Regions from separate parts of the Enterococcus sp. AZ170 genome, predicted to be linked through region 2. Evidence: predicted binding sites of a transcription regulator. Region 2 holds the regulator's gene; the other holds the start of a gene.
What was found. The regulator LexA, encoded in region 2, represses DNA repair genes until DNA is damaged. The targets are predictions, from matches to a motif close to CNAACANNTGTTNG.

Region 1: the regulator LexA is predicted to act here: its motif matches at 2,034-2,047, upstream of uvrB (excinuclease ABC subunit UvrB).

Annotation. Positions count from the first base shown of each region.
Region 1 covers NZ_CP172947.1:2,386,442-2,392,632, reverse strand. Annotated here, with positions in the region: gene IGJ55_RS11585 (amino acid ABC transporter substrate-binding protein/permease) at 1-1,778, opposite strand, end outside; gene uvrB (excinuclease ABC subunit UvrB) at 2,227-4,221, shown strand; gene uvrA (excinuclease ABC subunit UvrA) at 4,361-6,191, shown strand, end outside.
Region 2 covers NZ_CP172947.1:1,684,725-1,690,915, reverse strand. Annotated here, with positions in the region: gene IGJ55_RS08205 (glucosaminidase domain-containing protein) at 1-860, opposite strand, end outside; gene tkt (transketolase) at 1,244-3,238, opposite strand; gene IGJ55_RS08195 (DUF896 family protein) at 3,337-3,579, opposite strand; gene lexA (transcriptional repressor LexA) at 3,878-4,507, shown strand; gene IGJ55_RS08185 (dihydrofolate reductase) at 4,578-5,078, opposite strand; gene IGJ55_RS08180 (thymidylate synthase) at 5,097-6,044, opposite strand; gene abc-f (ribosomal protection-like ABC-F family protein) at 6,057-6,191, opposite strand, start outside.

The DNA.
Region 1 (6,191 bases), 700 kb from region 2:
ATGATCCCAGCTAAGAATACTGGAATATTGAAACCTAAGATTCCTGGTAAGCCAAAGTAAATGAAGAACGCCAAGACCATCAAAGGAATTCCTCGGATAATATCCACATAAATCGTTGAAAGGATACGTAACGCTTTTGAGGGTGAAGCACTGAATAATCCCAAAATCACACCAACGATCAATGCAAGAATAAATGAAATCAAGGTCAATTGAATCGTCATCCATAAACCACTCAACAGACGTTTCCAATTGTTTTGGATCATACCCATAAAGGTTGATTCATCGACTTTACTTTCTGAAGAACCATCTTTTACATATTTTCCGATAATTTCATCGTATTCACCAGTTCGTTTTAACTCAGCCAACCCTTCGTTGAACATTTCGATTAATTCTGGATTTTTATCTTTTTTAACAGCGAAGCCGTACTTTCCGCCTTCTTCACGAGGAATCGGTGTTTCCAGTGGTTGCTTTTGTGCCACACCATAACCGATTACTGGATAATCATCCATCATAGCATCGATTTCACCAATCTCAAGAGCACTATATAAAGCGTCAGTTGTATCAAGGTATTTGATCGAATAATCATATTTATCTTTATTTGCTTCTAAGAAATCAGCACTTTCTGTTCCAATTTTTGCGCCAACTTTTTTATCTTTTAAATCTTCATAAGAATGGATCGAGTCATTGCCTTTTTTTACAGCGATTTGAATACCGCTATTGAAATAAGGCGTTGAGAAGTCAAATGATTTTTCACGTTCATCTGTGATGGTCATTCCTGCAATCATTGCATCTGCTTGCCCAGATTCAACAGCTTGAACAGCTGAGCTAAAGCCAATAAATTTAAATTCAATATTGAAATCTTGCAATTCAGCGATCCGATTTACTAAATCAACATCGATTCCTTCATATTTTCCATCTGCATTTTGAAACTCGAATGGAGCGAAGGTAGAATCACTAGCAATCACGTATGACTTTTTTTTTGGCTGGATCTTTTTCATTGTTGTATCAGATTCAGCTCCAGTAGAAATATACTTGCTTACAATTTCATCGTATTTACCTGAATTTTTTAACTCTTTGAGACCAGCATTGAATTGTTCAATTAATTCTTTATTTTGTCCTTTCTTAACAGCAAAACCGTAAGAACTCCCTTTTTCTTTTTCACCAACTAGCTGAAGTTTTTGCCCATTAGTGATAGCATAGCCTAAAACAGGGTAGTCATCAAAAATGGCATCAGCTTCACCATTTTCAAGTGCTTGATAAAGCCCGGTAGCATCGTCAAAGTTTTTGATCGTGTAGTCATATTTTTCTTGATTCTTTTCTAGGAAAGTTGCACTCTCTGTTCCTACTTTAGCAGCCACAGTCTTTCCTTTTAAGTCGTTATAATCTTTGATAGTATTGTTCCCTTTTTTGACCGCCATTTGTAAGCCACTATCAAAATAAGGTTCAGAAAAATCAAAAGATTTTTTGCGTTCATCTGTAATACTCATTCCGGCAATCATACCATCAACTTGCTTCGATTGTACGGCTTGGATTGCACTGTCAAAGCCCAACGGTTTTAAATCCACCTTAAAATCTTGATCATCCGCAATGGCTTGAAGTAAATCAACATCGATCCCCACATATTCTCCTTTGGAATCTTGAAATTCAAAGGGAGCAAAAGTCAAATCTGTTCCTATAGTATATGTTTTTTCTTCAGCCTGAGCATTTTGCCCAAGTGAGAATGTCAGTAGACTTGCCATCATTACAATGAATGAAAGTAAAAAGTGTTTCCTTTTCATAAAATACCTCCTATATTTGCATATTTGATAATTATATAGTAAAAAAAGGCAAAAGCACAAGTCATTCACTATGATAAAATCAAAAAAAACTCATTTTCTCACATCTGATGTGATGAAATATGACATTTTGCGGTAGAAAATAAATATAAATGGCTAATAAGCTCTAGTTCTAGATAATCCTTTAAAGGCAAACAAAATATTAAATAAAATGTAAATTAGCAAAAAATGCGTATACGCAAACTGCTCTATAACTAGCGAAAATATGTTCGGTATGTTAAAATAATTTTAAGAGTTTCTTTTTAAATGTACCTTGTGAAATCCTTATTGTTTAAAACGAAGCTTTGAATTGATAAGCTCCCGAGACTATCACTTATCTGGATCACTAGCTTATATTAAAGTGAGATTTTTATAGAAAAAGAACAATAATTAAATAAAAGGAGGATGTTAAATGATAGAAAGAGAGACCTCCAATACATTTGACTTAGTATCAAAATATAAGCCGGATGGAGATCAACCAGAAGCAATTAAGAAGTTGGTCGAAGGTATCGAAGGCGGAGAAAAAGCACAAATTTTGTTAGGTGCTACAGGAACCGGGAAAACATTTACGATCTCCAATGTTATAACGGAAGTGAACAAGCCAACATTGGTTATTGCCCATAATAAGACCTTAGCTGGACAGCTTTATGGAGAATTTAAAGAATTCTTCCCTAATAATGCGGTCGAGTATTTTGTTAGTTATTATGACTACTACCAACCAGAGGCCTATGTTCCTTCAAGTGATACATATATAGAAAAAGATGCAAGCATCAATGATGAAATCGATAAATTGCGTCATTCTGCAACTAGTTCATTGTTAGAAAGAAATGATGTAATCGTGGTGGCGTCTGTTTCATGTATTTTTGGGTTAGGTGATCCTAAAGAATATAGTGAGCAAGTGGTGTCTATTCGAGTTGGAATGGAAATGGACCGAAGCCAGTTATTAACAGATCTCGTTAATATTCAATTTGAGCGAAACGATATTGATTTTCAACGTGGTCGCTTTCGCGTTCGAGGGGACGTGGTGGAAATTTTTCCTGCTTCAAGAGATGATCATGCCTTAAGAGTTGAATTTTTTGGAGATGAGATCGAGCGTATTAGAGAAGTTGATGCATTGACAGGTGAAGTGATTGGCGAGACGGAGCATGTAGCGATTTTCCCAGCAACTCACTTTGTTACCAATGAAGATCATATGGAGCATGCGATTTCTCAAATCCAAGAAGAATTAGATGCTCGTTTAAAGGTACTGCATAGCGAAAATAAATTATTGGAAGCACAACGTTTGGAACAACGGACAAATTATGACATTGAGATGATGAGAGAAATGGGCTATACATCTGGTATCGAAAATTATTCTCGTCATATGGATGGCCGCTCAGAGGGAGAGCCACCGTACACATTGATTGACTTCTTCCCTGATGATTTTCTACTTGTGATTGATGAATCCCATGTATCAATGCCGCAAATCCGTGGGATGTACAATGGGGACCGTGCTAGAAAACAAATGTTGGTGGACTATGGTTTCCGTTTGCCTAGTGCTTTGGATAATCGGCCTTTACGATTAGAAGAATTTGAAAAACATGTCCATCAAGTGGTATATGTTTCTGCCACTCCTGGACCGTACGAATATGAACAGACAGATACGGTGATTCCACAGATCATCCGACCGACTGGGCTCTTAGATCCGTTAATTGAAGTACGTCCGATCATGGGACAAATTGATGATTTAGTTGGTGAAATCCATGAGCGAGTAGCAAAAGATCAACGAGTGTTTATCACAACGCTAACCAAGAAAATGTCTGAAGATTTGACCGATTACCTAAAAGAGTTAGGAATCAAAGTAAAATATCTTCACAGTGATATCAAGACGCTTGAACGAACGGAGATTATTCGTGATTTACGTTTAGGAGAATTTGATGTATTGATTGGGATCAATTTACTTCGTGAAGGACTAGATGTGCCTGAGGTCTCTTTAATTGCGATTTTAGATGCAGATAAAGAAGGATTCTTAAGGAGTGAGCGCTCATTGATCCAAACAATCGGACGAGCAGCTCGTAACTCAGATGGACGTGTCATTATGTATGCTGACAAAATCACTGATTCGATGCAAAAAGCAATGGATGAGACAGCACGTCGCCGTTCGATCCAAGAAAAATACAATGAAGAACATGGTATTGTACCAAAAACAATCATTAAAGAAATTCGTGAGTTGATCTCTATTTCTAAGACAAATGAAAAAGGTGAAACATTCAAGATTGACAAGTCCTATCACGAGTTGACTCGTCAAGAAAAAGCCGATCTATTAATGAAGCTAGAGAAAGAAATGAGAGATGCTGCGAAAGCTTTAGACTTTGAAACAGCAGCGACTCTAAGAGATACGATCTTAGAACTAAAAGCAGGAGATTAAAGTATAGTGACTGCTTCATTTGATTGGTAAAAAACATGGATTAGGAACGAGAGCGGATTAACAGATTTTTTTTTCAGCGCACTGTTCAAGATCCGCTCAAAATAATACTCGCTGTGTTTCACAGCAAAGGAGAGTAGTAATGGCAAATGATAAAATCGTCATTCATGGCGCACGCGCACATAATTTAAAGGACATAGATGTTACGATTCCTCGTGATAAAATGGTCGTAGTGACTGGCTTATCTGGTTCAGGGAAAAGTTCATTGGCATTTGATACCTTGTATGCAGAAGGTCAACGTCGATATGTAGAGAGTCTGTCAGCATATGCCAGACAATTTTTAGGTCAAATGGATAAGCCTGATGTAGATAGTATTGATGGATTGAGTCCCGCTATTTCGATTGATCAAAAAACTACCAGTAAAAATCCCCGTTCGACAGTAGGAACTGTAACGGAAATCAATGATTACTTAAGGCTCTTATTTGCTCGAGTGGGTCATCCCATTTGCCCTAACGATGGAACGGAAATCACCAGTCAATCTGTTGAACAAATGGTCGATAAAGTCTTAGAATTGCCTGAGAAAACTAAACTCCAGGTATTGGCTCCTGTGATCGTTAAGAAAAAAGGTCAACATAAGAAGATTTTTGAAATGATTCAGCGTGAAGGGTATGTTCGGATGCGTGTTGATGGAGAAACCTACGATGTAACAGAAGCTCCTGAACTTGAAAAAAATAAAAAACATGACATTGCGATCGTCATAGACCGAATCGTTGTAAAAGAAGGGATCAGGTCTCGTTTATTTGATTCTTTTGAAGCAGCACTGCGTCTGGCGGATGGTTATGCTTTGGTAGATGTGATTGATGGCGAAGAGATGCTTTTCAGCGAACACTATGCGTGTCCCTATTGTGGCTTTACAGTAGGTGAATTAGAACCTAGATTATTTTCATTCAATGCTCCATTTGGCGCTTGCCCTGACTGTGATGGATTAGGGATAAAATTAGAAGTCGATCGAGATTTAGTCATTCCAGATCCAACAAAAACATTGCGTGAAGGGGCAATTGCACCTTGGAACCCTATCAGTTCTCAATACTATCCGCAAATGTTGGAACAAGCAGCGGATAGTTTTAATATAGATATGGATACACCATTTAGTGAATTACCCGAAGAACACCAAGATATTATTTTAAATGGGTCAAAGGGGGAACCGTTTCATTTCCATTATGAAAACGATTTTGGTGGAGTACGAGATGTAGAAGTCCCCTTTGAAGGGGTCTTAACAAATATCAAACGTCGTTATCACGAAACCAATAGTGATTTTACTCGCGAACAAATGCGGCTATATATGACTGAACTAATGTGTCAAACCTGCTCTGGTTACCGTTTAAATCCTCAAGCGTTATCTGTTAAAATCGACAACACGAATATCGGTCAAGTTACAGGGTTGGCAATCAAAAATGCTGTGGCGTTTTTTGAAACACTTACTCTATCTGATCAAGAGCAAATAATTGCTAAACCAATCTTAAAAGAAGTGAAAGATCGGTTGAACTTTTTGGAAAATGTTGGGTTGGATTATTTAACTCTAAGTAGGGCAGCTGGAACATTGTCTGGTGGTGAGGCGCAACGTATTCGTTTAGCAACACAAATTGGTTCCAATTTATCAGGTGTATTGTATATTCTAGATGAACCTTCGATTGGATTACATCAAAGAGACAATGATCGATTGATTGAATCACTCAAAAAAATGCGTGATTTGGGAAATACGCTGATTGTTGTTGAACATGATGAAGATACAATGCGTGCATCGGATTATTTGATTGATGTCGGACCAGGTGCTGGACATTTAGGGGGAGAAATCGTAGCTTCTGGTACGCCAGATGAAGTAGCTAAAAATCCCAATTCCCTAACTGGTCAATATCTTTCGGGTAATAAAGTTATTCCTGTCCCGAAAGAACGTCGTAAAGGGAATGGCAAGA
Region 2 (6,191 bases):
GCAACCTGTAGCGATTGTCCTACAGTAATCAATTCAGCTGTTATGCCATTTAAAGCCATAAGTTGATCAACCGAAAGTCCAAATTTTTCTGCAATCCCCCAAAGAGTATCACCTGAGACAACTGTATAAGATTGGGCTGTTACAGTTGTTGTCGCACTACTTTGACCAATTGTTGATTGATTTGCAGTTATATTTTCCTCTGACGATACAGTTCCTGCCATTTCCCAATCATAAGCAGTTAAACCGTAATTTGCAATTAACCAATTTAATTTACTGGCATAATTAGGATCTGTTGCATAACGCCCAGCTAAAGCAGCTGTAGCGTCCATATAACTAGTCGTGTTGCTTTTCCATACCCCAGAATAATGATAATCACCACTGGATGCTAAGGTTGTTTTAAGTACGTTAGCATGATCCTGGAAAGATTCAGTATATGAAGGATAACTTCTAAAAGGTTCAGTCACTGTCACCCATTGCCCATTTAAATATTCAGAAGTTGGCATATAGACTGTTTGTCCACCATAACTTCCTTTGACGCCAAATAAATTATAATTTGGTGCGGCTGCTAAACCAGATGTACCATAACTACTCTCTAATAATGCTTGAGCAATCATTACAGATGCATATAAATCATTAGCATCTGCTACAGAAGCCGCTGAATAACCAATAGAATCAATAAATGCTTGCTCTGAAATAGCTTCTTGGGTCACTGTCTCTGTGGCTTGAACACTTAGTGGCAACAAATTCCCCACAACCGGAAGAAGTACTAATGAAGTACCTATAACAGATGCAACTCGTTTTGTATTGTTTTTCAACTCTTTTTGTTGGTGTCTGCTACTTCTTGTTTTTGTCTCATTCATTCATTTGTTCCTCCTCAATAGAACATCATATCATCATTCTACTCGGGTAATTTTTTATAAACAATTATTTGATCCTCAATTTTGAAGTTTTAAAGTGGGCGTAATCCTGTTGAAATTTTTGTTTTATTAATTAAATTGTATTTGTTTCAATCAATTTACATGATGTCTGTTATTCAAACTGTTTCTTTTGGTAAATCCCTTTATTTTGTTGTTTATGTATTCGTTTTAAGAACATTACTGGATATTTCTATCATATTACATTTATTACGCAGTTATTTTGTATAAAAGTACAATTTATCCGATTTTAGCAATTTTTTCATAAATAAAAAAGTAGACATTCATAGTTTGTGAATGTCTACTTTTTTATTAAAAACTAGTTTATTTTATAAATTAGTATACTTTGATACAACGTTATCAACTGTAAAACCAAATTCTTTCAAGACTAAATCACCTGGAGCTGAAGCACCAAAATGATCAATCGTTACAGTTGTGCCTGCAGTTCCAACATAACGTTCCCAACCAAATGGTGAAGCAGCTTCAATCGCAACTCGTTTAGTTATATCTTTAGGTAAAACAGATTCTTTGTAATCTGCTGTTTGCTTTTCAAACAAATCAAAACTTGGCATCGAAACGACAGAAACATCTTTCCCTTGTTCAGCTAATGCTTTTTGGGCTTCAATTGCTAAATTCACTTCTGAACCAGTTGCAATTAAGATCCCTTCTGGTTTTTCGCCTTTTTGTTTAGAAATGACATATGCACCTTTTTGAACAAGTGTATCAGCATGTTCTTTAGTTCCTTCAATAACTGGTAAATTTTGACGACTTAAAACTAAGACCGTTGGCGCATCTTTTGTTGTCATCGCAATTTTCCAAGCCGCAACAGTTTCGTTACCATCAGCTGGACGAATGACTTGTACACCAGGCATACAACGAATACTTGCTAATTGTTCAACAGGTTCATGTGTTGGTCCATCTTCACCCACTGCCACAGAATCATGTGTTAATACATATGTCACAGGAGTATTTTGGATTGCAGCTAAGCGGACTGCTGGGCGCAAATAATCTGTAAATACAAAGAATGTTCCGCCGTAAACGCGACTTCCACCATGTAATTGGATTCCGTTCATCGCTGCTGCCATGGCAAACTCACGGACACCAAACCAAATATTGCGACCTTCGTATTGACCAGGCTCAAAATCTTTTTCTGCAGCGACCATTGTATTATTTGAAGCAGACAAATCAGCTGAACCGCCCCAGAAACCTGGTACAGTTTTAGAAATTGCTTGAATCGTTTCTTTACTTGTCACACGACTAGCTGCACTCGAACCTATTTCATAGGTTGGTAACTCGCTATCCCAATTTTCAGGAAGTTCATCAGAAAAAGCTTGTTTAAATTGTTTTGCCAAATCAGGATGCTCTTTTGAATAATTTGCAAACATCTTATTCCATTGATCTTCTGCTTTCTCGCCTTCTTCTATCATCGTTTCTTTAAAGCGTGCAGCAACTTCATCTGGAACAGTAAAGTCTGGGTATTCCCAACCATAAACAGCTTTAGCTGCGGTAATGCCATCTGCTCCGATAGGTGCGCCATGTACAGATGAAGTACCTTCTTTTGGTGCGCCGTAGCCGATGACTGTTTTTACTTCGATCAAAGTTGGTTTATCTGCTTCAGCCTTTGCAGCTTCTATCGCTTGAGAAATTTCTTCTAAATCATTACCGTCTTTCACTAAGATATGTTGCCAACCATATGCTTCATAACGAGCGCCAACATTTTCAGTAAACGCTTTTGATGTTGGACCGTCTAAAGAGATATCATTTGAATCGTATAACACGATCAGTTTACCTAATTTCATGTGTCCAGCCATTGAACTAGCTTCTTGAGAAACACCTTCCATCAAATCACCATCACCGCATAACGCAAACGTATAGTGATCTATTACAGGAAAGCTATCACGATTATAAGTCGCAGCAGTATGTGCTTCTGCCATCGCCATACCGACAGCCATTGCGATACCTTGACCTAATGGACCAGTTGTTGCTTCAACACCATCAGTATGATGTACTTCTGGATGCCCTGGTGTTCTACTATTCCATTGACGGAAATTTTTTAGATCATCCATAGTCACATCGTAGCCAGCTAAATGAAGTAAGCTGTATAACATTGCAGAACCATGACCAGCAGAAAGAATAAAACGGTCTCTATCTACCCAGTTTCTTGAAGTTTTCGGGTTTACTTTTAAGTGTTTTGTCCAAAGTGCATAAGCCATAGGTGCAGCACCCATTGGTAATCCTGGATGCCCAGAATTTGCTTTTTGTACTGCTTCAATACTTAATGTACGAATCGTGTTAACGCCTAACTGATCAGTGTTGTCGAACAAAAAAATCATCTCCTATTTAGGTTTTTTTTACCTTTATTAACTACATTTTATCGCATTTCGCTCATGAAAGCAATTACCTTTAGTAAAAAAAACTAAAATTACTTTCTATTATGCAATCCTTTAGCTTTTTGAATCTCTTTCAATTTATCTGGTGTTACATCATTTCCTTTAGGATCGACCACTTTCATTCCTTCTATATGATGGCGCATCCCACCACGAAAAGCAGCCAAATATTCTTGACGAAGTACTTTTTGCTCTTCCTTTTCTTTCGCAGTTAATTCTTTTTCTTTCGCTTTTTTAGCAAGTTCATTGATACGGTTCATTTTTTCTGTTGATAACATCTATTTTGGCCTCCTTATTTTAAAAATTTAATCGGCATATTTCAAGCTTTTTTGAAAGGCTAGCCCTGTAGCTAGACAAGTTTACTTTCCATGTCTATCTTATAAGATGAGCACAAGAAATACAACTATATTCTTATTAAAAATCAGAAACGATTGTGTTTATTTATAGAAATTCCGATTCCCTACCTCAGATATTTTCCCTTGTGATTCACAGAAATATACTTTCTAAAAAAAACACGAACGCTTGTTTGATTCCTGTATAAAACTATGGTACACTAAAAATATAAATCGAAAGAAGGTGCGGGTTGTGGTGAAACGTACAGACACAAGACAAATCGAAGTATTAAAATATATATATGAACAGGTTGAGCTTAAAGGTTATCCCCCGACCGTAAGAGAAATCGGAAAAGCAGTTGATCTTTCCTCAACCTCAACCGTTCACGGACATTTAGCACGATTAGAGAAAAAAGGACTCATTTTACGTGATCCTACAAAACCAAGGGCAATTGAATTGACCGCAGACGGACTTGAAAGAATCGGTGTGAGACCGACAGTTATCCCGATGCTTGGTGTTGTTACAGCAGGTGAGCCAATCTTAGCTGTAGAAGAAGCTTCTGACTTTTTTCCTCTTCCACCTGATTTAATGGCAGAAGAAAATGCTTTGTTCATGCTGACTATCAGAGGTGAAAGTATGATCAATGCTGGTATTTTAGACGGCGACCAAGTTATTGTTCGTAAACAAAGCGCGGCTTCAAATGGTGATATAGTGATTGCAATGACAGATGAAGATGAAGCGACGTGTAAACGATTCTTTAAAGAGGCAGACCATGTTCGTTTACAACCAGAAAATGATGCATTAAAACCGATTATTTTGAACAACGTAAGCATTTTAGGCAAAGTTGTTGGCCTATACCGCAATCATATTTAAATAACAAAAAAACATACTAACTATTAGTATGTTTTTTTGTTATCTTTTCGTTTGAATTAGACAAGATCTTTTAATCCGCTGTGACTTTACGTTGATATGTTTCAAACTGATACGCATAACCATTTGCTTCGTCTTGTTCGCCTGCGCTTAAATTAATCAATGTCCAATCATCCCAATCTACAAAAGGAAATTTTGTATCTCCATCAAACGAATGATAGATAACTGTTCTATACAATACGTCACAATATTGCAAAAAATCCTCGTATACTGCTGAACCACCCGCAATAAACGTAATACCAGAAAACGTTTTGGCATAATCAAGAACTTCATCCACAGTATGAAAAACAATGACTCCTTTTGCCTGATAGCTTTTGTCTCTAGTTAGAACAATCGTTTGACGATTTGGTAACGGCCGAGCGCCCATCCCCTCAAAAGTTTTTCTTCCTATAACAATGGTGTTGTCTTCAGTCATTTGTTTAAAAAATTTCAAATCATTTGGCAAATGCCAAGGTAATCGATTCTCTTTACCGATTGTCCCTTGCTCATCTTGTGCCCATATGGCTGCTAACATTGGAGAACCCCTTTCGAATTAAACGGCAATTGGTGCCTTGATTGCTGGATGAGGATCATATCCTTCAATTACAATATCGTCCATTTCAAATTCAAAAACTGATTTTTTATCTTGATTCAATTTTAGTGTAGGAAACGAACGAATGTCTCGAGTCAGTTGTTCATTCATTTGGTCAATATGATTCGTATATAAATGGGCATCCCCCAAAGTATGAACGAAATCGCCCACTTCCAAACCAGTTTCATGAGCAATCAAGTGAGTCAATAGTGCGTAACTAGCAATATTAAATGGAACGCCCAAAAAAACATCTCCACTACGTTGATACAACTGGCAACTTAATTTCCCATCATTTACATAAAATTGAAACATCGTGTGACATGGTGGTAATGCCATGGAAGGGACATCTTCTGGATTCCAGGCGGACACGATCAGGCGTCTAGAGTCAGGTGTTTGCTTGATCATATCGATAACATTTTTAAGTTGATCAATAAAGTTGCCTTCTTTCGTTTCCCAATGACGCCACTGAGCTCCATAAATATTACCTAATTCACCATACTTCGCTGCAAAATCATCATCAGACAACATATTATTGCAGAATTCTTTGTGCTCTTTTTCATAACTTTCTTTAAATACTTCATCCGTTAAAACACGACGACCAAAATCAGTCATATCCGGCCCATTATAGTCATCACTTTTAATATAACGCTCAAAAGCCCACTCGTCCCAAATATGGTTGTTATGCTGTAGGAGATAACGGATATTTGTGTCGCCTTTTAAAAACCATAAAAGTTCGCTTTTGATTAAACCAAAAGGAACTCGTTTCGTCGTCAATAAAGGAAACCCTTTTGATAGGTCAAAACGCATTTGATGTCCAAAAATACTTCGTGTTCCTGTCCCTGTGCGATCTTCTTTTAAGTGACCATCGGTTAAAATTTTGCGACCTAATGCTAAGTAAGCCTCTTCCATAATTACTGCCTCCTAATTTTCTGCAAATTCACTCAAGTATTCCCAACGTTCCATTTTTTCCTCAAGTTCTTGTTCTACAATAGATAACTCTGATTGTAGTTCTTGCAATTTAGTAAAGTCATCCCCTTGATGGTTCATCTCTTTTGC